Regions from separate parts of the Halomonas sp. B23F22_3 genome, predicted to be linked through region 1. Evidence: riboswitches for the same ligand, from Rfam matches in the RefSeq annotation. Region 1 holds a riboswitch; each other region holds the start of a gene.
What was found. A riboswitch is a leader RNA that binds a small molecule or an ion and turns the genes downstream of it on or off. The one in region 1 is predicted to bind thiamine pyrophosphate.

Region 1 (7,700 bases):
GCCGAGCTCGAAGCGCACCTGGTCGTTGCCCTTGCCGGTGGCACCGTGGGAGATGGCGTCGGCGCCGGTCTGGTTGGCGATCTCGATCAGGCGACGGGCGATCAGCGGGCGCGCGATGGAGGTACCGAGCAGGTACTCGCCCTCGTAGATGGTGTTGGCGCGGAACATCGGGTAGACGTAGTCGCGCACGAACTCCTCGCGAAGATCCTCGATGTAGATCTCCTTGACGCCCAGGGCCTGGGCCTTGGCGCGCGCGGGCTCGACTTCCTCGCCCTGGCCGATGTCCGCGGTGAAGGTCACGACCTCACAGTCATAGGTTTCCTGCAACCACTTGACGATGACGGACGTGTCCAGGCCGCCGGAATAGGCGAGCACGACCTTCTTGACATCGGACATGCTGAGGCTCCTTTAGGCTAACGATCATGAAAGGGGGGATTATAGCGCGACGAGCCTCCAGCGAACACCAGCGACGGGACGCGCTGCGGCCAAGCTGGTAGACTGCCGCGGTCTAGAGATACGATGCCCCAGACAAGGAGAGGTGCATGAGCGAGGCGATGGCCCGCGAACTCATGGCGCAGCGGTTCCGCAGCTTTCTGCCCGTGGTGGTGGACCTGGAGACCGGCGGCTTCAACGCGCAAGGTGACGCGATCCTGGAGATCGCCGCGGTAACCCTGACCATGGACCCGGAAGGCAACCTGCTGCCCGATGCCACCTATGCCTACCATGTCACGCCCTTCGCCGGGGCCAACGTGGAACAGTCGGCACTGGACTTCACCGGCATCCGCCTCGACGACCCGCTGCGCCAGCAGGTCGCGGTCAGCGAGGCCGAGGCGCTGGGCGAGATCTTCCGCCCGGTGCGCAAGGCCATCAAGTCCCACGGCTGCACCCGCGCCGTGCTGGTCGGCCACAACGCGGCCTTCGACCACGGCTTCCTGAACGCCGCCGTGGCGCGCTGCGGCATCAAGCGTAACCCTTTTCATCCCTTCTCGAGCTTCGATACCGCGTCGCTGGCCGGCCTGGTCTATGGCCAGACCGTCCTCGCCCGCGCCTGCCGGGCCGCCGGCATCGAGTTCGACAACAGCGCTGCCCACTCGGCCCGCTACGATACCGAGCGCACCGCCGAGCTGTTCTGTGCCATGGTCAATCGCTACAAGGACCTGGGCGGCTGGGACCTTGCGCAGCGCGAGCAGGGCCTGGAAGAGGCCTGACGCCCGCTCCCGCCCCTGCCCTGCTGTTGCTCAGGTCCGAACACGAAAAACCCCCGCCGGCGTGCCGGCGGGGGTTTTTCATCGCCTGGAAGGCGGTGCCGACCTCAGGCCTGGGCGTCGCCCTCGCCGTCCTGGGCACGCGCGGCCGCGGCCTTGATCAGCGTCTCCAGCTCGCCGGACTGGTGCATCTCGGCGACGATGTCGCAGCCGCCGACCAGCTCGCCCTCGACCCACAGTTGCGGGAAGGTCGGCCAGTTGGCGACCTTGGGCAGCTCGGCGCGGATATCCGGGTTGTCCAGCACGTTGACGAAGGCGAAACGCTCGCCACAGGCCATCAGGGCCTGGACGGTCTGGGCGGAGAACCCGCACTGGGGCAGCTGGGGCGTGCCCTTCATGTAGATCAGGATGGGGTTCTCGCCGATCTGGCGCTGGATGTTCTCGACGGTAGTGCTCATGACGTCTCCCTTACTCGTTTACTGGACTCGCCTGCCGGGCGACCCGGGGGGATTCGGGCAATACCCGACCGTGCGGGTCGGCCTTGTGGATACCGCCATTCTACTGATGCCGGGCGCGTTGCGCATCCCCCGTGGGCTGGCTAGGATGGTCGTTTTTCCCCGTGGAGCGACCCCATGGCCATCCGCCATTTTCTCACCCTGCTCGATCTCAGTCCTGACGAGCTGCGCTACCTGATCCAGCGTGCCATCTCGATCAAGAACGGCCTGAAGACCCACGGGCCCACCTACACCCCGTTCGCCAACCGTACCCTGGCGATGATCTTCGAGAAGTCCTCGACGCGCACCCGGGTCTCCTTCGAGACCGCCATGGCGCAGTTCGGCGGCCACGCGCTCTTCCTGTCGTCGCGCGACACCCAGCTCGGCCGCGGCGAGCCGATCGGCGACACCGCCCGGGTGCTCTCGGAGATGGTCGATGCGGTGATGATCCGCACCTTCTCCCACCAGGGCCTGGAGCAGTTCGCCTCGGCAAGCGCGGTGCCGGTGATCAACGCCCTGACCGACGACTACCACCCCTGCCAGCTGCTCGCCGACGTGATGACCTGGACCGAGCTGCGCGGCAGCGTAAAGGATCGCACCGCGGTGTGGATCGGCGACGGCAACAACATGTGCCACTCCTGGATCAACGCCGCCCGCCAGTTCGATTTCCGGCTACGCATCTGCTGCCCCGAGGGCTACGAGCCGCGCCAGGACATCCTCGACGCCGCCGGCGATCGGGTGAGCATCGTGCGCGACCCGCGGGACGCCGTCGCCGAGGCCGACCTGATCACCACCGACGTCTGGGCCTCCATGGGCCAGGAAGAGGAACAGGCCAAGCGTGAGGCGGACTTCGCCGACCTGCAGGTCAACGAGGCGTTGCTCGATCACGCCCGGGAAGACGTGCTCTTCCTGCACTGCCTGCCCGCCCACCGCGGCGAGGAGATCAGCGAGACCCTGCTCGACGACCCCCGCGCCGTGGTCTGGCAGGAGGCCGGCAATCGCCTGCACGCCCAGAAGGCGCTGATCGAGTTCCTGCTGCTGGGGCGCGTGGAGAGCTGACGGCGGTGCGACGAGGGTCGTCTTATACCTTGGTATGACATCGACCTTCGTCGCATGTATAATGCGCTGCAGCAATCCCGTTCAGGAGATGCGGCAGCATGAATCACCCCACTACCAGCGGCATGCAGCGCAGCCTGCGACAGTGCCTCTCTCACATGGCCGCCATGCTCTATCGCCACGGCCACGTGCTCGAAACGGTCACCGTCAGCCACCGCGGCCTCGATCGCCAGGCCCTGAAGGCCCTGGGGTCGGCCTCGAGCGACTGGTCACAGTGCCAGAAGGTCCTCGAGAACAGCCAGGCCGCCACCTGGAACGACCAGCAGCGCCTGGTGCTGACCGGCCTCGGCCGCGAGCTGCTGTTCGACATGTTCGGCGAAGGTGCCGCCGACTGCGCCTGAGCCCAGGCCCTGCTCGAACGCAGACAGTGACAGAAGACGATGCCCGGGCGCGCCCTCGATTGCGCGCCCGGGCATTTTTGGTTACGTTGTGACGACTTGTCGGGGAGCCCCGGCACGCTCATGGAGACGTGCACGGGGGCTGAGATCGGTACGGCCGAACCCGTTGAACCTGATCAGGTTGATGCCTGCGGAGGGAACAAGCTGTCGTCTCGCCTAGCAGCCCCCTGTCGTCATCCAGCCTGTTCCTCCACGTCTTCTGCTGGATGGACAACGCCATGACACACCCCACCGAGAGCACCATCGCCGTGGCCGGCGCCGGCCTGCTGGGCCGTCTGGTGGCCTGGCAACTCCTGCGCGACGGTCATGCCGTCACCCTCTATGACGCCGGCGACCTCGAGCACCCCGCCGCCGCCGCCTGGACGGCGGCCGGCATGGTGGCGCCGCTGTGCGAGACCGCGGTCTCCGAACGCAGCGTCTATGAGATGGGCCGCTTCGCCCTGGCCCAGTGGCCGCGCTGGCTGGAGGCGCTCGACGCCGGCTCGCTATGGCATCACCAGGGCAGCCTGATGGTGGCCCATGCCCAGGACATGGGCGAGCTCACCCAGTTTCGCCGCGACCTCGCCCACGTGCTCGGCGACGAGCCGCCCTGCCAGGCGCTCGACGACGCCGAGATCCACCGCCTGGAACCCGACCTGGCGGCGGGCTTTCGCCAGGGGCTCTACCTGCCGGACGAGGCGCACCTGGACAATCGCGCCCTGCTCGAGCGGCTGCTGACCGAGATTCGCCGACTGGGCGGGACCTGCCATGCCCACTGCCCGGTGGACACCTTCCCCGGGGAGATCGAGACCCGCGATGGCCGCCATGCCTTCGATCTGGTCATCGACTGTCGCGGCACCGGCGCGCGCCAGCATCATCCCGGCCTGCGCGGCGTTCGCGGCGAGACACTGCACGTGCAGACCGCGGAGATTCGGCTCTCGCGCCCGGTCCGCCTGATGCATCCCCGCTACCAGCTCTATGTGGTCCCCAAGCCCGACCAGCGCTTCGTCATCGGCGCCACCCAGATCGAGAGCGAGGACCGCTCCCCCGTCTCGCTGCAGTCCTCCCTGGAGCTGGGCAGCGCCCTCTACACCCTGTCGCCGGCCTTCGCCGAGGCGCGCATCCTGGAGCAGGGCGTCAACCTGCGCCCCGCCTTCCGGGACAACCTGCCCCACGTCACCCGACGTGACGGCCTGATCACCGCCAACGGTCTGTTCCGCCACGGCTACCTGCTGGCACCGGCGGTGGCCTGCCACCTGCTGGCCAGCATCCGTGGCCGCGGCGAGCAGCCCTTCGCCGAGACCCTCACCGTACATCCGCCCCAGGAGAGTGCCGCATGACCGAGATCACCCTGAGCCTCAACGACGAGACCGCCCGTCTGCCGGCCGACACGACCCTGGCCGATGCCCTGGACGCCTGGCATTACGCCGAGCGGCGCGTGGCCGTGGCGATTAACGGCGAGTTCGTGCCCCGCTCGGCCTACGCCGAACGCGTCCTCGATGACCGCGATCGCATCGATATCGTGGCCCCGGTGGGAGGCGGCTGATGAACGCACTGCAAGACGATACCCTGACCCTCTACGGCGAGAGCTTCTCGAGCCGCTTCCTGCTCGGCACGGCACTCTATTCGTCGCCCGCGGTAATGGAGGCCTCCATCCAGGCCGCCGGCTGCGACATGGTGACCCTGGGGCTGCGCCGCCAGAACCCCGCCGAGGGCGACGGCGACGCCTTCTGGCAGATCCTGCGCGACAGCGGCTGTCGGCTGCTGCCCAACACCGCCGGCTGTCACTCGGCCCGGGAGGCCATCACCCTGGCCCAGATGTCCCGGGAGATGTTCGACACGCCCTGGATCAAGGTCGAGGTGATCGGCGACGACTACAACCTGCAGCCGGACCCCTTCGGCCTGCTCGAGGCCTGCCGGACGCTGATCGACCAGGGCTTCAAGGTGCTGCCCTACTGCACCGACGACCTGGTGCTCTGTCAGCGCCTGCGCGATGCGGGCTGCCAGGCACTGATGCCCTGGGGAGCGCCCATCGGCACCGGCCGCGGCCTGATGAACCGCTACGCCCTGGAGACCCTGCGCCAGCGCCTCGACGTGCCGCTGATCATCGACGCCGGCCTCGGCGCTCCCTCCCAGGCCGCCGAGGCCATGGAGATGGGCTTCGACGGGGTGCTGCTCAACACCGCCGTGGCCAAGGCCCACCGGCCGCCGCTGATGGCCGAGGCCTTCGCCGAGGCGATCACCGCCGGGCGCAAGGCGCATCTCGCCGGGCTGATGCAGCAGCGCCAGACCGCCAGCCCCAGCACGCCGACCGTCGGGCAGCCGTTCTGGCATAGCGGCGGCTGACGGGCAGCCCCACCCCGCACACACACCGCCCCGCGACGCGCCGAAAGGGATGACGGCGGGCCGGGGATGTCTGCTATCGTCGGGTGAATCGACACCAACGACAGGAGGCACCCCGTGAGCAGCGAACGCGTTCCCGAGACCATGGCGGCCATGCTGCTGACCGGGCATGGCGACGTCGACCGCCTGGTCTATCGCACCGACGTTTCCGTCCCGACCCCGGCCCGCGGCGAGGTGCTGGTCAGGGTCACGGCGACGGCCAAGAACAACACCGACCGCAAGGCGCGCGAAGGCCTCTACCCCACCAAGGACAAGGGCGAGGTGACCTCCTTCGCCATGGGCGGCTCGCCCACCCTGACCTTCCCGCGCATCCAGGGGGCCGATGTGGCCGGCCGCGTCGTCGCCGTGGGCGAAGGCGTGCCAGCCGCACGCCTCGGCGAGCGCGGCCTGCTCGATTTCAACCTCTACCCCGATGCGCGCCGCGATCTCAACCTGATGCCGGACTACTACGGCCACGGCGCCGACGGCGGCTTCGCCGAGTACGTCGCCGTGCCGGCGGACCAGTTCCATCACGTGCCCAATCCCGAGCTCGCCGATGCCGAGCTCGCCGCCATGGGCATGTGCTCCTACCAGACCGCCTATCACATGATGACCTCGGCCCGCGTCGCCGCCGGCGAGCGAGTGCTGGTCACCGGCGCCAGCGGCGGCGTGGGCACGGCGCTGATTCAACTCTGCCGAACCGTCGGCGCCATCCCCTATGCGGTGAGCCAGCCCGACAAGGCCGACGCCCTGCGCTCGCTCGGCGCCGAGGCGGTCATCGACCGCGGCGACCTGCCGACCTTCGTCGACCGGGTGCTCGAGGCCACCGACGGCACCCCCATCGATGCGGTGATGGACCTGGTGGGCGGCGAGATGACCGACCGCTTCATCGACACCATGATCGTCGACATGGCCAGGCGCACGACCTACCCCCGCCTCTCCATCGCCGGCGCCAGCGGCGGCAACCTGAGCGAGCTGATGTGGACGCGCATCTACCTCTATCAGGTGCAGATCTTCGGCGTCTCCCACGGCACCCGCGAAGAGGCCGAGCAGCTGGTGGCCTGGATACGCGAGGGCCGGCTCAAGCCGGTGCTGCACGCCGCCTTCAAGCTCTCCGAGCTCCATGAGGCCGAGCGCTACTTCGTCAATCGCGGCAGCCACTACCTGGGCAAGATCGTGATTGTCCCGGATGCCCAATGGCAGGAACACGGTGCACCCTTTGCGCTGGAGGGAACGAAATGAGCAAGGAAGACCTGACGATCCGGCTGATGGACACCCATGCCGGCGGCGACGTCAGCCGCATCGTGCTCGGCGGCATCGACCCGCTGCCCGGGGCCACGGTGCGCGACCAGATGCACTACCTGCGCGACGACGCCGACGGCCTGCGACGGCTGCTGCTCGAGGAGCCCTACGGCATCCCCGAGATGTCGGTGGACCTCATCGTGCCGGCCACCGACCCCGAGGCCGAGGTCGGCTACATCATCATGGAGGTGATGGGCTATCCCATCTATTCCGGCTCCAACACCATCTGCACCGCCACGGCGGTGCTGGAGGCCGGCCTGGTACCCAAGCGGGAGGGACGCCAGCGCTTCATCCTGGAATCGCCGGCGGGCCAGGTGCACATCGAGGCCCAGGTCGTCGATAACGTGGTGGAGGCCATCACCTGCGAGGGGCTGCCCAGCTACATCGACACCCACCGGGCCAGCATCCACGTGCCGACCATCGGCGACGTCACCTACAGCGTGGCCTACAGCGGCGGCTTCTATGCCCTGGTAGATGCCACCGAGCTCGGCTTCTCGCTGATTCGCGAGGAGGAGCGGGCGCTGTCCGACTGCGCGCACAAGATCGTCGAGGCGCTGCAGGCCGAGCGCGGCTTCTCCCACTACACCCTGGGCGACGTGGGGCCCCTGCCCTTCCTGCACTTCATGGGCCCGGTGGAGCGGGTCGCCGACGACTTCTATCGCTCCCGTTCGACCACCTACGTGCACCCCGGCGTGATCTGTCGCAGCACCACCGGCACCGGCACCTCGGCACGCCTGGCACTGATGAACCACGAGGGCCGCATCCAGCCCGGCGACAAGCTCGAGACCGTCTCGCTGCGCGAGACCGGCTTCATCGGCGAGTTC
Region 2 (7,700 bases), on a different contig from region 1:
CGCAGTCGCTGTCGATCCTGGCGCGCATGGCCCGGGAGGGGCACCTGGACCCCCAGGTCTTCCTGCTGCTGCTCGACAGCGGGGTCTGGCGTGACTACGCGGCGCGCTTCCTCAAGCCCGAGCAGGTCGATCGCGTGGATATCGCGGCCCTCAAGGCCGAGGCAGGGCTGGCGCATCCGCTGTCATGACCGTGAGGAAACTCGCCACGGCGGCCGCCCGTCGTCAGCCTGCGTCACTCGGGGGAAGTCAGTCGAAAAATCGGCGAAAAGTCTGATCTTCACCCTGTACAGGACGCGGAGGCTAGCCATAATGTCTAGGAGTCACTGGAGCAACTTCGAGGGAACGCATCATGGTGCCTATCACAACAACTATCCGGCGCCGTACGGGGGGCGTCTGCTCGCTGCTGGCCTGCCTGCTGCTGGCCTTCTTGCTGCTGAACGCTGGCCTCGCCCAGGCCGGCAATCCCCGCTATGCCGGCATCGTCATCGATGCCGATAGCCAGGAGATCCTCTACGCGGAGAACGCCGACCGGCTCCGCTATCCCGCCTCGCTGACCAAGATGATGACGCTCTACCTGATGTTCGAGGCGCTCGAGGAGGGCCGGCTGAGCATGGGGCAGCCGCTGCCGGTCTCCGCCTACGCGGCCTCCAAGCCGGCCTCCAAGCTCTACGTGAAGCCCGGCTCCAGCATCCCGGTGGAGACGGCCATCGATGCGCTGGTGATCAAGTCGGCCAACGACGTGGCCGTGGTGGTCGCCGAGGCCCTGGGCGGCAGCGACACCCGCTTCGCGCAGATGATGACCGACAAGGCCCGCGAGCTCGGCATGCAGGACACCGTCTTCCGCAACCCCAACGGCCTGCCCGATGCCGGACAGGTCACGACCGCACGCGATATGGCGGTGCTTTCGCGCCACCTGATGCGCGACTTTCCCCAGTACTACCCGCGCTTCTCGCGGACGAGCTTCACCTGGCGGGGCAAGACCATCACCGGCCATAACCGCCTGTTGAAGAGTTACCCCGGCGCCGACGGCCTCAAGACCGGCTTCATCCGCGCCTCGGGCTTCAACGTCGCCACCTCGGCGGTGCGCGGCGATCGCCGCCTGCTGACCGTGGTGATGGGCGGTTTCACCGCCGCCTCGCGGGATGCGCATACCGCCGACCTGCTGGATCGCGGCTTCATGCGGGCGTCCCTGGCCGACGGTCGCGGCTGGCTGGCCAACGCGGACATTTCCGGCGGCCGCCTCATGCCCGGCGAGCCCCAGACACCGGGGCAGCCGGTCGGCCGCGACGTGCGCCTGGCGAGCCTCGGCTCGGCGCCGAGCGCGATCGCCCCGGCGCGCCGTGAGGTCGCGGCCCCCGTCACGGCAGCGGCGCCGATCGCCGCCGCGCCGCAGCCGGTGGCGCCGCCGCGCATCTCCCGCGTCGAGCGTTCCGTCGCGGCCGAGGCGGCGGCCCCGACGCAGGGATCGGCCGAGGATCCGATTCGCGAGCTGATCGCCGATGACGGCACCGCAGCGCCTTCCCTCGCCGGGGGCCGCTGGGGCGTTCAGGTCGGCGCCTTCAGCGATGCCGGCCACGCCCGCAGCCTGGCCGCCCGAGCCGCCGATCGCCTGGCCAGCGAGCTGGCCAACGCGCGGGTCGCCGTGGGCAGCGCCGAGTCCGCCGGCGTCTACCGCGCCCGACTGGTCGACATGAACGAGGGACAGGCGCATACCGCCTGTCGTCGCCTGGTGGCTCAGGGCATGGAGTGCATGGTGGTCCAGGCCAGCCTCTGAGTCCTTGCCCCGGCTAGCGCCACCGACTAGCCTGAGCTCTCTGACACCCCGCCGGCCTCCGGGCCGGCGGGGTGGTTGTTTTCGTCGCCGCCAGGGAGGGCCGTCGGCATGTCATCGACCTACTCGTCATCCACCTTCAAGGGCATCGGCTTCATGTGCCTGGGGGTGTTCTGCCTGGCACTGGGCGACGCCATCACCAAGTGGCTGGGCGAGGTGCACTCGCCGCTGCAGATCATCTTCTTTCGCACCCTGGTGTCGCTGCCGCTGATCGCCCTGATCGCACGCTTCAACGGCGGCCTGCGGACCCTCACCACCCGGCGCCCCGGGGTACACCTGCTGCGTGGCCTGATCTTCAGCGGCACCATGATCTGTTTCATGTGGGGCCTCACCCTGCTGCCCCTGGCCGAGACCACGGCCATCGCCTTCGCCGCGCCGCTCTTCGTCACCCTCCTGTCGGTGCCGCTGCTCGGCGAGCGGGTCGATGGGCCGACGCTCGCCGCCACGCTGCTGGGCTTTCTCGGCGTGCTGGTGGTGATACGCCCGGGGGGCGCGAGCTTCCAGCCCGGGGCCCTGGTGGTGGTCGGCGCGGCGGTGTTCTATGCCCTGACCATGCTCACCGCGCGGCGCTACGGCGATCGCGAGCACCTCTGGGCGATGGTCTTCTACACCACCCTGGTGCCGCTCGCGGTCTCGGCGATGACGCTGCCCTGGGTGTGGCAGACGCCGGCCCCGCTGCACTGGCCGGCCTTCCTGGTGGCGGGGGTGCTCGGGGTGGGCGCCATGACCGGCCTGACCCTGGCGTTTCGCTACGCCCCGGCGGCGCTGGTCGCGCCCTTCGACTATACGGCCCTGCTGTGGGCCGTGGGCCTGGGGTGGTGGTTCTGGGGCGAGGTGCCGGATCTGTGGGTCTTCGTCGGCGGCACGATGATCATCGCCAGCGGCCTGGCGATCGCCCACCACGAGCGGCGCACCACCCTGAAGCGCCGGCCTACGGCCTGAGGCTCGTGCCGCCAGGCGGGAACCGGCGTCAGCAGGAATCGCCGGCGGCCTGTCGGCACGTCCGGGCCAGGGGGGGCGTGCTCTGCGTGGCCGGTCCGGGCAGGGCCGATCAGCGTGAGGCCGTCTCCTCGGGGGCGTGCCGGTCGCCGTGGAGCATGCCCGCGATGAGGTTGTCGCGGCGCTTGCGACTCTCCCAGAGCGCGCCGAGCACGTGAAGCGGCACGAGCACGAGGATCGCATTGCTCATCAGCTCATGGGTCTCCTCGACCCACTCCACCCCCCAGAAGCGGTCGGTCTCCTCCATCATGAAGCCGGTCGCACCGAGCCCCAGCAGCAGGGCCAGCAGCGTCAACATCATCACGGCCCCCAGCGGGGTGTGGGTGATCCCTGGGGGCGACGCGGCCGCCGAGCCCCCCGTGCCAGAGGCGATCGCCGCGCGCAGGCGCCCGGGGGTCGGCCAGAAGCTCGTCCAGCGGGCCGGCCAGGGGCCAACGAACCCCCACAGGATCCTCACGCCGATCAGTGCCTCCACGCCATAGCCGATCCACTGATGCCAGCGCTCGCCCTCTTCGGTGAGAAACGCATTGGCCGCCACGCCCGCCACCAGCGACCAGTGCACGATGCGCACCAGCGGATCCCAGACGCGGACCCGCCGACGACTCGCCTTGGCTCTCATCATGCGGCCTCCCTCAGTCGATCTCCTGCTTGACGATGCTGCCGTCGACCGGATTGAAGTAGATCTCGACGCGGCGCTCCTGATCGTCCCAGCCGTAGATCTCGTAGCAGTTGCCGTCGGTGGTCTTGAACTCCTTGATCTCGTAGCCCATGTCGGCGATCTGCTGCTGCATCGCCTCCTCGCTCATCCATTCCTCCTGAGGCGCCTCGGTGCAGGTCGGCCCGGCGAGGGCCGTCAGGCTGACCGCCATCAGGCCGGAGACGAGGATGCCGGTAATCAGGGTGCGCTTCATGTCAGTACCTCCAGAGTGTCGGTATCGAACGGCCACCCAGACGGTGGCCGATGCTGTCCCCCGGCCGCCGATGGCGGGAGGACCGTCGCATCATCGAACATCGAGCTTACGAGAGGCTTAAGGGCGTTCGGCGCATCACCCAGACCCGACGGCCGGCACGGCGTCGGGTAGCCGGCGTCGCATCGCATCGTGGCGACGCCGATGTCGTCCTCTAGATGGCGTGGCCCCTTCGGGTATGAGGGTGGCTTTATTGTTATGTTATAACATATCTTGTTGCGCTTGAAGCAGCGTCCACCTATCCGACCGGGAGATCCCATGACACGCCATCCATTTCGCCTTCTCACCCCGCTAGCGGGCCTCCTGCTGCTGAGCACGACGGCCCAGGGGCAAGACCACGCTGGCCATCAGCACGACCACGATGCTGCTCAGCACGAGCACGAGCACGAGCACGAGCACGAGCACGAGCACGAGCACGAGCAGAGCCACAGCCACGATCACGATGACGACATCTACGCGGGGTATTTCGCGGATCGCCAGATCGAGGACCGGTCACTGTCAGACTGGGCAGGCGACTGGCAGTCGCTCTACCCCTACCTGCAGGATGGCACCCTCGATGAGGTGCTGGCCCACAAGGCAGAGCGGAGCGCCGAGAAAACGGCCGAAGAGATCAAGCAGTACTACGACAGGGGCTATCGGACCGACGTCGATCGCCTCGTGATCGACGGGAATTCCGTCACCTTCCACGAGAATGGACAGGCGAGGTCCGGCGACTACGTGTACGACGGCTACGAGGTTCTGACCTACGCAGCCGGCAATCGAGGCGTGAGATACGTCTTCGAGCTCGAAACCGGCGGCGATGCGCTACCGCGCTATATCCAGTTCAGCGACCATGCCATCACCCCGACCGACGCGGACCACTTCCACCTCTACTGGGGTGACGATCGTGAGGCACTGCTGGAGGAGGTCACGCACTGGCCGACCTACTATCCCTCGCACCTGGACGGTGACGGCATCGTGCGGGAGATGCTGGCGCACTGATTCGCCTGCCCATCGTCACGACGACGCCCCTCCCTGAGAGGGGCGTCATGCTGAAGGGGCACGTCATCATATGGGGTGCGTCGTCAGCGGCGCGGGAAGGCGCGGGCGGCGGCCTCGGGATCCGGGGTGCCGCAGATGGCGGAGATCACCGCCAGGCCGCCGGCGCCCGCCCGGTACGCCTCCTCGGCGTGCTCGACCTTGAGCCCGCCGATGGCCACGCTCGGCAGCGGGCTGGCCGCGACCAGGGCGGCCAGGCCGTGAAAGCCCAGCGGCTCGGCGTGGTCGTGCTTGCTGGGGGTGGCGAACACCGGGCCGAGCCCGAGGTAGTCCAGGGCGCTCGGGTCGAGGCGGGCGAGCTGCTCGTGGGTCTGCACCGAGAGCCCGAGGATCGCCTGCGGACCGAGCGCGGCGCGGGCCCGGGCCACGTCGCCGTCGTCCTGGCCGATGTGCAGGCCGTCGGCGCCCGCGGCGAGCGCCACCTCCAGCCGGTCGTTGATGATCAGCGGTACGCCGGTGCCGGAGAGGAGCACCTTGAGGCGGCGGGCCTGCTCGATCATCTCGGCGTCACTGGCGTGCTTGTCGCGCAGCTGCACCAGGGTCACGCCGCCGCGCACCGCGGCGGCGACGGTCTCCTCCAGGCCGTGATCTGCGCAGAGGCCGGCGTCGGTGACGAGATAGAGTGAGAGATCAAGGGGCATCGGTCATCTCCAGGCGGGCCCGCTCGGCGAGGGCCTCGTGGTCGAGGTGATAGAGGGCGTCGAGGAAGGCGACCGCGAAGCTGCCGGGGCCGCGGGCCACCTCGCCGGCGAGCTCGCCGGCCACGGCGTAGCCGGCGAGCGCCGCCGTCGTCGCCTCGAAATGGTCGTCGGCGCCTGCCAGGAAGGCCGCCACCACGCCGGTCAGCGCACAGCCCAGGGTGGTGACCCGGGGCATCAGCGGGTGACCGCCGTGCACCCGGGCGAGGCGCCGGCCGTCGGTCACGAGGTCCTCCTCGCCGGTCACCGCCACCACGCCGCCGGTATGCTCGGCCAGGCGGCGGGCGGCCGCGAGGGCCGCCTCGGAGGGGGCGGTGCTGTCCACGCCGTGTCCGCCGCCGGCGCCGCCCGCCAGGGCGATAATCTCCGAGGCGTTGCCGCGGATCACGTCCGGCGAGAGCGCCAGCAGTCGCGCGCCGGTCTCGCGGCGGTAGCGCGTGGCGCCGACCGCCACCGGGTCGAGCACCCAGGGTCGCCCCGTCTCTCCGGCGGCCAGCGCGGCGGCCTCCATGGCATCGACCCAGTGGGGCGAGAGGGTGCCGATGTTGATCGTCAGGGCGCCGGCCAGGGCGGTGAACTCGGCGGCTTCCTCGCGGGCGTGGACCATGGCCGGCGAGGCGCCGAGCGCCAGCAGCACGTTGGCCATGCTGTTCATGGCCACGTGGTTGGTGATGTTGTGGACCAGTGGGCGGGTCTCGCGCACCCGGGCCAGGTGCGCGGCGGGATCGATGTGGTGCATGGGGCCTCCCCGGCGGGGAGGTGTCGCGCGGCGGCGGCCGGCGCGGCACGACTCCCTACGCCGGCATTGTCCGGGTCAGGTTCCAAGGGTGCGTCTCAGCCGTGGCCAATCGCCGCGGCGCCCCCGTCGTCAGGCCCCACTATCCGTGTCGCCCCGGCGGCTGTAAAGAGCGGGGGTCAGGCCAGCAGCTGAATGCCTGCCAGGGTGATCAGGCTCGCCAGGGTCAGGCAGTAGAGGGCCTCCATGGTCTCCTCCTGCTGGATCACCCCGGGCAACATCAGCACCAGCCCAGACGCCCCCAGGGCGACCAGTTCCAGTGGCACCGCTACCGGCTGCCAGCCGACCAGCAGCGCGCCGAGGGCCAACAATAGCAGGCCCGCGACGACCAGTCCGCGGGCCTGCCGGGCCTGGGTGGGGATGGCATCCAGCGTGATCGTGCTCATGCGGTCGTCTCCTCGTCGTGGTCGGGCCGCACATCGGCCCCGGACCCTGACGCTACGGAAAGCGTCTTAACGACCGCTTAAGGAGAGATGACCGTCGCGTGTCAGGGGCCCCTGCGATGCTCAGGCGGTCCGGTCGAGCCAGCGCAGTGCCACGCTCCGGGCATGCACGAGCTCCTGGCACCAGGTCAGTCGGCCGGCCGTCCGGCGGATGCCCGCCCGGCGCAGCTTGACGAGGATCCTTGTCGGTAGGCCGACCAGTACCAGCGAGACGCCTTCGCGGTGCATCTCACCGATCAGCGACTTGAGCGCCACGATGGCGGTGCCATCCATGCTCGGCACGTCGTGCATGTCGAGGATGACGACCCGCACCTGGGGATCCACCCCATGCAGCGAGGTGAGGGCCTTCTCGGCGGCGCCGAAGAACAGCGGGCCGTTGACGTCGTAGAGGGCGATCGCGTCGGGTAGCGCCCCGAGGCGGGCAGGGAGGGCGTCATCGACGCGACGGGTCTCGGTGAGCAGCGCCATGCGCCGGATGAACAGGGCGGCGGCCAGCCCCATGCCTACCCCCACGGCCAGCACCATGTCGAAGAGCACGGTCAGGGTGAAGCAGGTCGCGAGGATGGCCACGTCCCCCGGCGGGGCCGAGCGCAGGGTGTGCAGGACATGACGGGCCTCGCTCATGTTCCAGGCGACGATGAACAGCAGCGCCGCCAGCGCGGCCATCGGCACCCGCCCCAGCAGGTCCGCCAGGGCCACCACCGCCAGCAGCACCACCAGGGCGTGCACCACGGCCGAGATCGGCGAGCGGGCGCCGCTTCTGATGTTGGTGGCGGTCCGGGCGATGGCCGCCGTGGCGGTGATGCCGCCGAACAGCGGCGCCACGATGTTGCCCAGCCCCTGGCCGATCAGCTCGGCATTGGGGTCGTGTCGGGTCCGAGTCAGCCCGTCGGACACCACCGCGCACAGCAGCGACTCGATCGCCCC
Region 3 (7,700 bases), on a different contig from region 1:
CTGCGCCTGCGCGGCGGCGTGGCCTTCAACGACTACTTCGCCCTGGAGGGCCATCTCGGCGGCGGTGGCTCCGACGGCAGCGTCGAGCTCGACTACCTGGCCGGCGCCTACGCCAAGGGCATCCTGCCCATCACCCCGGACTTCCGCCTCTACGGCTTGGCCGGCTTCACCGAGGTGGACTTCGACGTCGACGATGAGACCGGCTTCTCCTGGGGCGGCGGCGCCGAGTTCGACGTGGCACCGAACCTCGCCCTCGGGGCCGACTACGTCCGCTACCTGGACGAATCGAACTACACCTTCGATGCCGCGAGCGTCGGGATGACGTTCCGCTTCTAAGCGTCCGGCGCGCGTCCGCCGCGCCATGATAAAACGCCCCCGCCGGAGAGCCGGCGGGGGCGTTTTTCATGTCGCGATAGGAGCCGACGACCGTCTTTGACGGCAACGGTCGCGGCGTCGTCTCAGACCTCCTTGTAGAGCTCGGCACCCTCCTGGCGGAACCGTTCGGCCTGCTCCTGCATGCCACGCTCCATTGCGTCCTGGTCGCCATTGAGGTCCTTCTCCTTGGCCTCGCTCTTGAAGACCGAGTCGCGGACCTCCTGGCTGATCTTCATCGAGCAGAACTTGGGCCCGCACATCGAGCAGAAGTGCGCCACCTTGGCGGAGTCCTTGGGCAGGGTCTCGTCGTGGTACTCCCGGGCGGTGTCCGGATCGAGCCCCAGGTTGAACTGGTCCTCCCAGCGGAACTCGAAGCGCGCCTTGGAGAGCGCGTTGTCGCGGCGCTGGGCGGCCGGGTGCCCCTTGGCAAGGTCGGCGGCGTGGGCGGCGATCTTGTAGGTGATGATGCCGGTCTTGACGTCGTCCTTGTTGGGCAGGCCCAGGTGCTCCTTGGGGGTCACGTAGCAGAGCATGGCGCAGCCGTACCAGCCGATCATCGCCGCGCCGATGCCGGAGGTGATGTGATCATAACCGGGTGCGATGTCGGTGGTCAGCGGCCCCAGGGTGTAGAAGGGCGCCTCGTCGCACTCGGTGAGCTGCTTGTCCATGTTCTCCTTGATCAGGTGCATGGGCACGTGGCCGGGGCCCTCGATCATCACCTGGACGTCGTGCCGCCAGGCGATGCGGGTCAGCTCGCCCAGGGTCTCCAGTTCGGCGAACTGCGCCTCGTCGTTGGCGTCGGCCACCGAGCCCGGGCGCAGGCCGTCGCCCAGCGAGAAGGCCACATCATACTGCTTGCAGATCTCGCAGATCTCCTCGAAGTGGGTGTAGAGGAAGCTCTCCCGGTGGTGGAAGAGGCACCACTTGGCCATGATCGACCCACCGCGCGAGACGATGCCGGTGGTGCGCTTGGCGGTCAGCGGCACGTAGCGCAGCAGCACGCCGGCGTGGATGGTGAAGTAGTCCACGCCCTGCTCGGCCTGCTCGATCAGGGTGTCGCGGAACACCTCCCAGGTGAGGTCCTCGGCCACGCCGTTGACCTTCTCCAGCGCCTGATAGATCGGCACGGTACCGATCGGCACCGGGGCGTTGCGGATGATCCACTCGCGGGTCTCGTGGATGTTCTGCCCGGTAGAGAGATCCATGATGGTGTCCGAGCCCCAGCGGATGCCCCAGGTCATCTTGTCGACCTCGTCCTCGATGGAGGAAGTGACCGCCGAGTTGCCGAGGTTGCCGTTGATCTTCACCAGGAAGTTGCGGCCGATGATCATCGGCTCGGACTCCGGGTGGTTGATGTTGCAGGGGATGATCGCCCGGCCGGCGGCCACCTCGTCGCGCACGAACTCGGGGGTGATCTCCGCCGGCAGGCGCGCGCCGAAGCCCTGGCCGGCGTGCTGGTGGCCGAGGATGCGCTCGACCTCCTGAGTCCCGAGCGCCTGGCGACGCTGGTTCTCGCGAATGGCGATGAACTCCATCTCCGGGGTGACGATCCCCTGGCGGGCATAGTGGAGCTGGGTGACGTTGCGGCCTTGCTTGGCGCGACGGGGGGCACGGGTCAGGTCGAAGCGCAGGTTGGCGAGCATCGGGTCGTTGGCCCGGCGCCGGCCGTATTCGGAGGTCGGGCCGTCGAGCCATTCGGTGTCACCGCGTTCCTCGATCCAGTCGCGGCGCAGCTCGGCAAGGCCCTGGCGCAGGTCGATCTCGGCCTCGGGATCGGTGTAGGGGCCGGAGGTGTCGTAGACCAGCAGCGGCGGGTTGGCCTCGTCTTCCCCGGAGGTCCCGGTCGGCGACAGGCTGATCTCGCGGAATGGGACGCGGATGTCCGGGCGCGAGCCCTCGATATAGACCTTGCGCGAGCCGGGCAGCGGCTGGATGGCGGCCTCGTCGACGCGGGCACTCTCGGCGAGGAAATGGGCGGTCTTGCTCATGGTGTTCTCCCTAGGATTGTCAGGGTCTTGTCAGGGAGGACACAGGCGGGAAGGACAGGGGCCATGGCGTCGGGGCACACGGCCTGTCGCTTGATCCCTACGCTGGTCCTAGCCAGTTCAGGTTCAACGGGATCCATGCTGGCAAGCGCATGGTCTCAGCCGTCATCAACGGCGCCCCGTCAAGCGTGGTGGTCGGGCAATCTCGCGATTCCCCTTCTATCCCGTGGGTGGGCGGCCTGACCAGAACCAGCCCGGGACGACAGGTGGGACCAGCTCAGAGGCGCCGGTCGAGCCCCATCTGCCAGAAGTCGATCTCGAGCCGGGTGGCGTCGCGGAATACCGCGGTGAGCTCCGCGAAGCGCGCCGGCGTCACCTCCGCCAGGCGCGCGTCCAGCCAGGCGCGCTCGTCCGCCATGGCCTGCTGGAACGTCTCGCTCTCGTACATGGCGATCCAGGCGTCATAGGGGTTGGCGGCGCCGCGCACCGTGGTGGTGCGGCCGTTGAGCCACCGGGCGATCTCGCCGTAGCCGACCAGGCAGGGGGCCAGCGCCACGTGCAGGTCCAGCAGGTCGCCGCGGTGGCCGGTGTCGAGCACGTAGCGCGTGTAGGCCAGCGTCGCGCGCGCCTCGGGCAGGCGCGCCAGGTCCTGCTCCGAGATGCCCCAGCCGCGGCAGTAGTCCACGTGCAGCCCCAGCTCCACGTCGAGGATCGTCTTCAGGCCCTCGAAGGCGTGGCGTAGCTCGCCGAGGTCGCGGCTCTTGTAGGCGGCCAGGGCGTAGGCCCGGGCGAAATGGATCAGGAACAGGTAGTCCTGCTGGAGGTAGTGGCGAAAGGCGCCTTCCTCGAGGGTGGCGTCGCCGAGCCGGCGCACGAAGTCGTGCTCGATATAGGCGCGCCAGTCGTCCTGGCAGGCCGCGGTGAGATTGTCGAATCGGTAGCCCATCATGCCTCCGGTCGGGGGGAGATCCGGAAGCGGGGCGGGGGAGGGTGGCCAGGGAAGGTGCCGAGGGGGCACTGGTCACCGCTTGATTCCTACGCCGGTACTAGCCGGATCAGGTTCACGGGACCAGCGCTCGGTGTCCTGAGTCTGTTTCGACAGTCTCTCGACACCCCGCGCCATCTCAGCCGGCTCTACCGGCACCCCGTCAAGCGAAGCACTTACCTTAGCATCCTGGCGTCGTCTTGCCACCCTCCGGGGGGGAGGCCGGTGTCGTCTCGCCGGGGTGCGGGGGCGGCGCGTCATTCCGGCTCGGCGTCCAGCCACTCGACCCACTCCTGGCGCTCAGGAAGGGTCAGCTCGCTGGCGGGCCGAGCGCTGGCATACCACTCGCGGACGTTGCGCAGCTGCCATCGCCGGCGGTCGCCATCCAGCTCGATGCCCAGTCGAAAGGGCCCGTAGCGGGCGAGGGCGCGGCCAGACAGGCGGGCATCGCGCAGGGCGACGTTGGCCAGCAGCTCCAGCCGACTGCCGCCCTGCACGGCGAGGTCCTCCAGGCGGAGGGTGTCGTCGTCGAACATCACGCGCGCCTTGCCGCGCACCTCGCCGAGCGTCAGCCTGTCGCGCAGCCAGCCCCGCTCCCGGGTCGAATCGACGAACAGGTTGACCAGCAGGCCACTGTCGCGCATGGCCAGGTCGAGCCGGGCGTCGAGGGACAGCGGTGCCTCCCAGCGCATCTCTCCCTCGGGGACCTCGAGGCGCGCCCACCAGCCCCGGGTGAGGCCGCCGGCGGCGTCCTCCAGTCGCACGTCGCGCATGCTCAGCGTGGAGCCTGCCACATCGAAGCGCAGCGTCTCCAGGTCGCCATCGGAGAGGCGCGTCGTCAGCGTCAAGTTGCCCTCCAGGACCTGCTCATCGATGGCGAGGCGGGCGTCGGAGGCGTGAAGCTGCAGGCTGCCCTCGGCCCCCAGGCCCTCCAGCCGCAGGTGGGTGGCCATCGTCGCCTGGCCCGAGAGGAAGGCGATGCCGGCATCTTGGGGCAGGTAGTCGTTGAAGGCGGCGAGATCCGGTATCGCCACATCGGGCATGTCGATGCGCGTGCTGAGTGCCTCCAGGCCCTCACTGGGGTCGAGGTGGGGCGACCGGCTGCGGATCTCCAGCCGGCGGCCGTCGATCAGCGCGTCGCTTCCCCCCTGGCGGCGCAGGCCGAAGCGGGGCAGGGAGAGGTGCAGCTGCGCGCCGGGGGCGGTGGTCTCGAGCACCAGCGAGCCGTCGCCGAAGGCCTCGTAGTGCAGGAAGCGCACGGCGAGCCGGTCGGAGTGCACGCGAAGCCGGCTTTCCGGCATCACCTCGCCGTTCGCCAGGTCGAGGTCGAGGCTCAGGCGTCCGCCCCCCTCGACGCCCAGGCCATGTTCGTCAGGCAGAAAGGCATTGAGGAAGCCGAGACGGTCGAGCTGGCCATCCAGCCGCAAGGTGCCGGCCAGAGGGCGGCGTGGCGCCTCCCGGCCGGGCCAGTCGAAGCCGCCCTCGAGGCGCGCCCGGGGCAGCACCAGCAGGGTGCGAAGCGTCTCTCCGCGACGCGACGAGGCGGTCAGGGCCAACCGGCTGCCGGACAGGTCGACTCGCTGGCGGTCGGGAACGATCTCGCCAAGCTCCAGGGTCACGTCCAGCTCGCCCTGGAACTCCTCCTCCAGCAGGCGGCCCCTGATCTCGTCGCCGGCGAGGGTGATGCGCCCGCGGCCCCGGTCGTCCTCCAGCACGATGCGCCCGCGGCTGTCGGCCCATCCGGCCGCCAGCTCCAACGGCGCAGCCTCCGGCAGGTAGGCGTCGAGCACCGCCACATCGGGGATGCGCGCGCCGTGCCACTCCGCCGTCAGCGAGCGGGAGCCCGGGAACGGCGCTCGTGCACTCGCCGTGCCGGTGAGGGAGAGCCGCTCGGCCTGGAAGAGCCGGCGGCCATCTGCGAGGCGGGTGAGATCCACCTCATTGAAGACGAGGGCGAGGTCTGCCTGCGGATCGGTGCCGTCGGGGCGCAGGGTGAGCAGCGCCCGACCCTCGCCGCGGGCATGGACGCCCAGGAAGCGCGCCCCCAGCGCCTCGGAGTGCACCTCCAGCTGGCTGCCCTCCAGCGGCTGCCCCTCCTGGATGCGCAGGGTCCCGGCGAGCCGGCCGCCGCCTTCCAGGGCGAGTCCGACGCCGTCGAAGCGTTCGGCGAGGAAGGGGGTGAGCATGCCGAGATGGCCCACCCGACCATGTAGTTCCACGTCCGCCGACCAGGGCGGGGCGGCGTCGGGCGGGAGGGCGTCCGCCGGGGCTCGCCAGGCCCGCGGGAGCTGGAACCGAGCCGTGGGCAGTTGCAGCTCGGCGGTGAGCGGCTGCGCCTCGCCCGAGGCGGTGGCGTCGAGGTCGAGTCTCGCGCCGGAGATGTCCACCAGGCCGCGTTCGACGTCGAGCTCGGCAATCGGCAGGTGCAGGTCGAGTCGTCCCGTCAGCGACTGCTCGCCGAGGCCCAGAGCCAGGGCCTCGCCGGACAGGTCGAATCCCCCGCTCAGGCGCTCGCCGTCAAAGGTCAGCTCGCCCTGCAGCCGCGACACGCCCCCTTCCAGTGTCAGGGGCACCTCGGCAGGGAGATAGCGGTCGAGGGCGGCGATGTCGCCTACCTCGGTGTTCCGCCACTGCAGCTGGGCCCGGACATGACGCGCCTCGTGACGCGGGTCGGGGAGCACCTGAAGGCGCAGGGCGGGCGTGGTGAGGTCGAGCCGGAAGCCGTCGCCGCGGAGCAGGGGCGCAGACGCGGGGGGAGCGGCGACATCGGTCATCTCGATGTCGTCGAGATCGACTTTGATGCGGGTGCGCTTCTTCATCTCGGCCACCACCGACCCGGCCCCATCGATCCGGTAGCGTGCTCCCTCCTCCAGCCAGTGGCTCTCGTCGAGCCGCACGCTCAGCTGCGGGGAGTCGAGGCGCAGGCGGCTGCCAGGCCGTACCTCGCCCCCCTCGATCACGACCTCGCCGCGCAGGTCGCCGCGGCCATCGACCTCCAGCCAGCCGAGCGAGGCGAGGTAGGGGTTGAAGACGGTGTAGGCATCGCTGCGCCCGGCCAGGGCAACGGTGCCCGAGACGGCGCGTCCCGCCTCGGTGCCGGTCGCCTCGGCCAGCGCCAGCGGAGCGAGGGACAGGTCGGCCTCCAGGGTGACGCCCTCCACCAGTCGCGTGTCGTCCTTCAGCACGGCGCCGTCGTCCAGCGTCAGCCGCACCGCCTCCGCGGCCAGCGTGCCGGCTCCCCAATGAAGGCCCGCCAGGTGCAGGCGGCCGCGTCCCTGCAGGCGGTAGGCATCCAGCCTGGCGTGGCGGATGCCCTCGGCATCGAGGCGGCGAAGCCAGACCTCACGGCTAAGCAGCGGGGCCAGGGCGACGCCCAGCGTGGCGGTCTCTGCCTCAAGCGCGACGTGGTGTTCGGCGGCGGTGCCGGCAAGGCTTAGACCGGCCACCTGCAGGTGGCCGGGAAAGGCGGTCCAGGCCCGCTCCCACTCCAGCGTGAAGTGCGGCGCGCGGTCGAGTTGGCGGCGTCCCCAGTCGCTGTTAAGCAGGGCGTTGGCGATGACGAGGTAGAGAACATGGAGAGCCGCCAGGAGGAGGGCGAGCCGGGCCAGCGTCCTGAGCGGCGTGAAGCGAATCATGGAAGGCGCTGGCGTGTCGGATGCATGGGCCACCTTCGAGTCGGACGGCAACGGCCGCCCTCAGTAGAGCCGGAAGCGCTTCCAGCCGGGTTTGCCCTCGGCCTCCTCGGGAGTCTTGCGATAGCGCTTGTACTCCCATTGGTACTGGGCCGGGTCCAGGGCGATGGTCGACTCCACGCAGGCGTTGACCCCGGTGGCCGAGATGGTCTCGTCGGGATCGTAGACCCGCTCGTCGGCGGCCAGGAAGTGCAGGGCGAAGCCCCGGCCGGGCAGGCGCAGGGCGACGCCGGTGACGACCCGCGCCTCGGTGCGGGCTACCAGCTTGGGCAGCAGGGTGGCGGTGTAGGCGGGCCGGCCGAAGAAGGGCGCGAAGACGCCGCTGCCCCAGCTCGGCACCTGGTCGGGTAGGATGCCCACCGCCTCCGTGCGCTTGAGCGCCTTGAGCAGGGCGGCCACGCCGCGGGGGTTGGTCGGCACCAGGCTGGCGCCGCGGCGTTCGCGGCCCCGGCGGATGATCGGATCCAGCGCGGCGAGCTTGGGCGGCTCGTACATGGCGGTGAAGGGGAAGTGGCCGGAGAGCCAGAAGTTCAGCACCTCCCAGTTGCCGAAGTGGGGCGCCAGCACGATGACGCCGCGTCCCTCGGCCCGGGCCTCGTCGAGGAGCTCGCGGCCGTGCACCTCGACGATTGACGCCTCGACCCGCTCGGGGTCGCCCATCCA

Region 2: linked by a shared signal. The riboswitch ahead of thiM (hydroxyethylthiazole kinase) and the one ahead of thiO (glycine oxidase ThiO) in region 1 are both predicted to bind thiamine pyrophosphate.
Region 3: linked by a shared signal. The riboswitch ahead of thiC (phosphomethylpyrimidine synthase ThiC) and the one ahead of thiO (glycine oxidase ThiO) in region 1 are both predicted to bind thiamine pyrophosphate.

Annotation. Positions count from the first base shown of each region.
Region 1 is NZ_JBIEKG010000006.1:194,187-201,886, forward strand. It holds gene ACGTNG_RS15200 (argininosuccinate synthase) at 1-396, opposite strand, end outside; gene rnt (ribonuclease T) at 543-1,208, shown strand; gene grxD (Grx4 family monothiol glutaredoxin) at 1,313-1,663, opposite strand; gene argF (ornithine carbamoyltransferase) at 1,838-2,758, shown strand; gene ACGTNG_RS15220 (hypothetical protein) at 2,857-3,156, shown strand; TPP riboswitch at 3,247-3,369, shown strand; gene thiO (glycine oxidase ThiO) at 3,432-4,532, shown strand; gene thiS (sulfur carrier protein ThiS) at 4,529-4,738, shown strand; gene ACGTNG_RS15235 (thiazole synthase) at 4,738-5,538, shown strand; gene ACGTNG_RS15240 (alcohol dehydrogenase catalytic domain-containing protein) at 5,680-6,816, shown strand; gene ACGTNG_RS15245 (proline racemase family protein) at 6,813-7,700, shown strand, end outside.
Region 2 is NZ_JBIEKG010000003.1:481,899-489,598, forward strand. It holds gene ACGTNG_RS08620 (HD domain-containing phosphohydrolase) at 1-188, shown strand, start outside; gene ACGTNG_RS08625 (serine hydrolase) at 350-1,774, shown strand; gene ACGTNG_RS08630 (DMT family transporter) at 1,883-2,773, shown strand; gene ACGTNG_RS08635 (cytochrome b/b6 domain-containing protein) at 2,883-3,452, opposite strand; gene ACGTNG_RS08640 (PepSY domain-containing protein) at 3,463-3,741, opposite strand; gene ACGTNG_RS08645 (metal-binding protein ZinT) at 4,057-4,779, shown strand; gene thiE (thiamine phosphate synthase) at 4,863-5,477, opposite strand; gene thiM (hydroxyethylthiazole kinase) at 5,467-6,273, opposite strand; TPP riboswitch at 6,309-6,408, opposite strand; gene ACGTNG_RS08660 (hypothetical protein) at 6,450-6,716, opposite strand; gene dauA (C4-dicarboxylic acid transporter DauA) at 6,837-7,700, opposite strand, start outside.
Region 3 is NZ_JBIEKG010000002.1:13,220-20,919, forward strand. It holds gene ACGTNG_RS03735 (porin family protein) at 1-336, shown strand, start outside; gene thiC (phosphomethylpyrimidine synthase ThiC) at 459-2,363, opposite strand; TPP riboswitch at 2,441-2,552, opposite strand; gene tenA (thiaminase II) at 2,638-3,306, opposite strand; TPP riboswitch at 3,376-3,518, opposite strand; gene ACGTNG_RS03750 (hypothetical protein) at 3,603-6,980, opposite strand; gene ACGTNG_RS03755 (lysophospholipid acyltransferase family protein) at 7,041-7,700, opposite strand, start outside.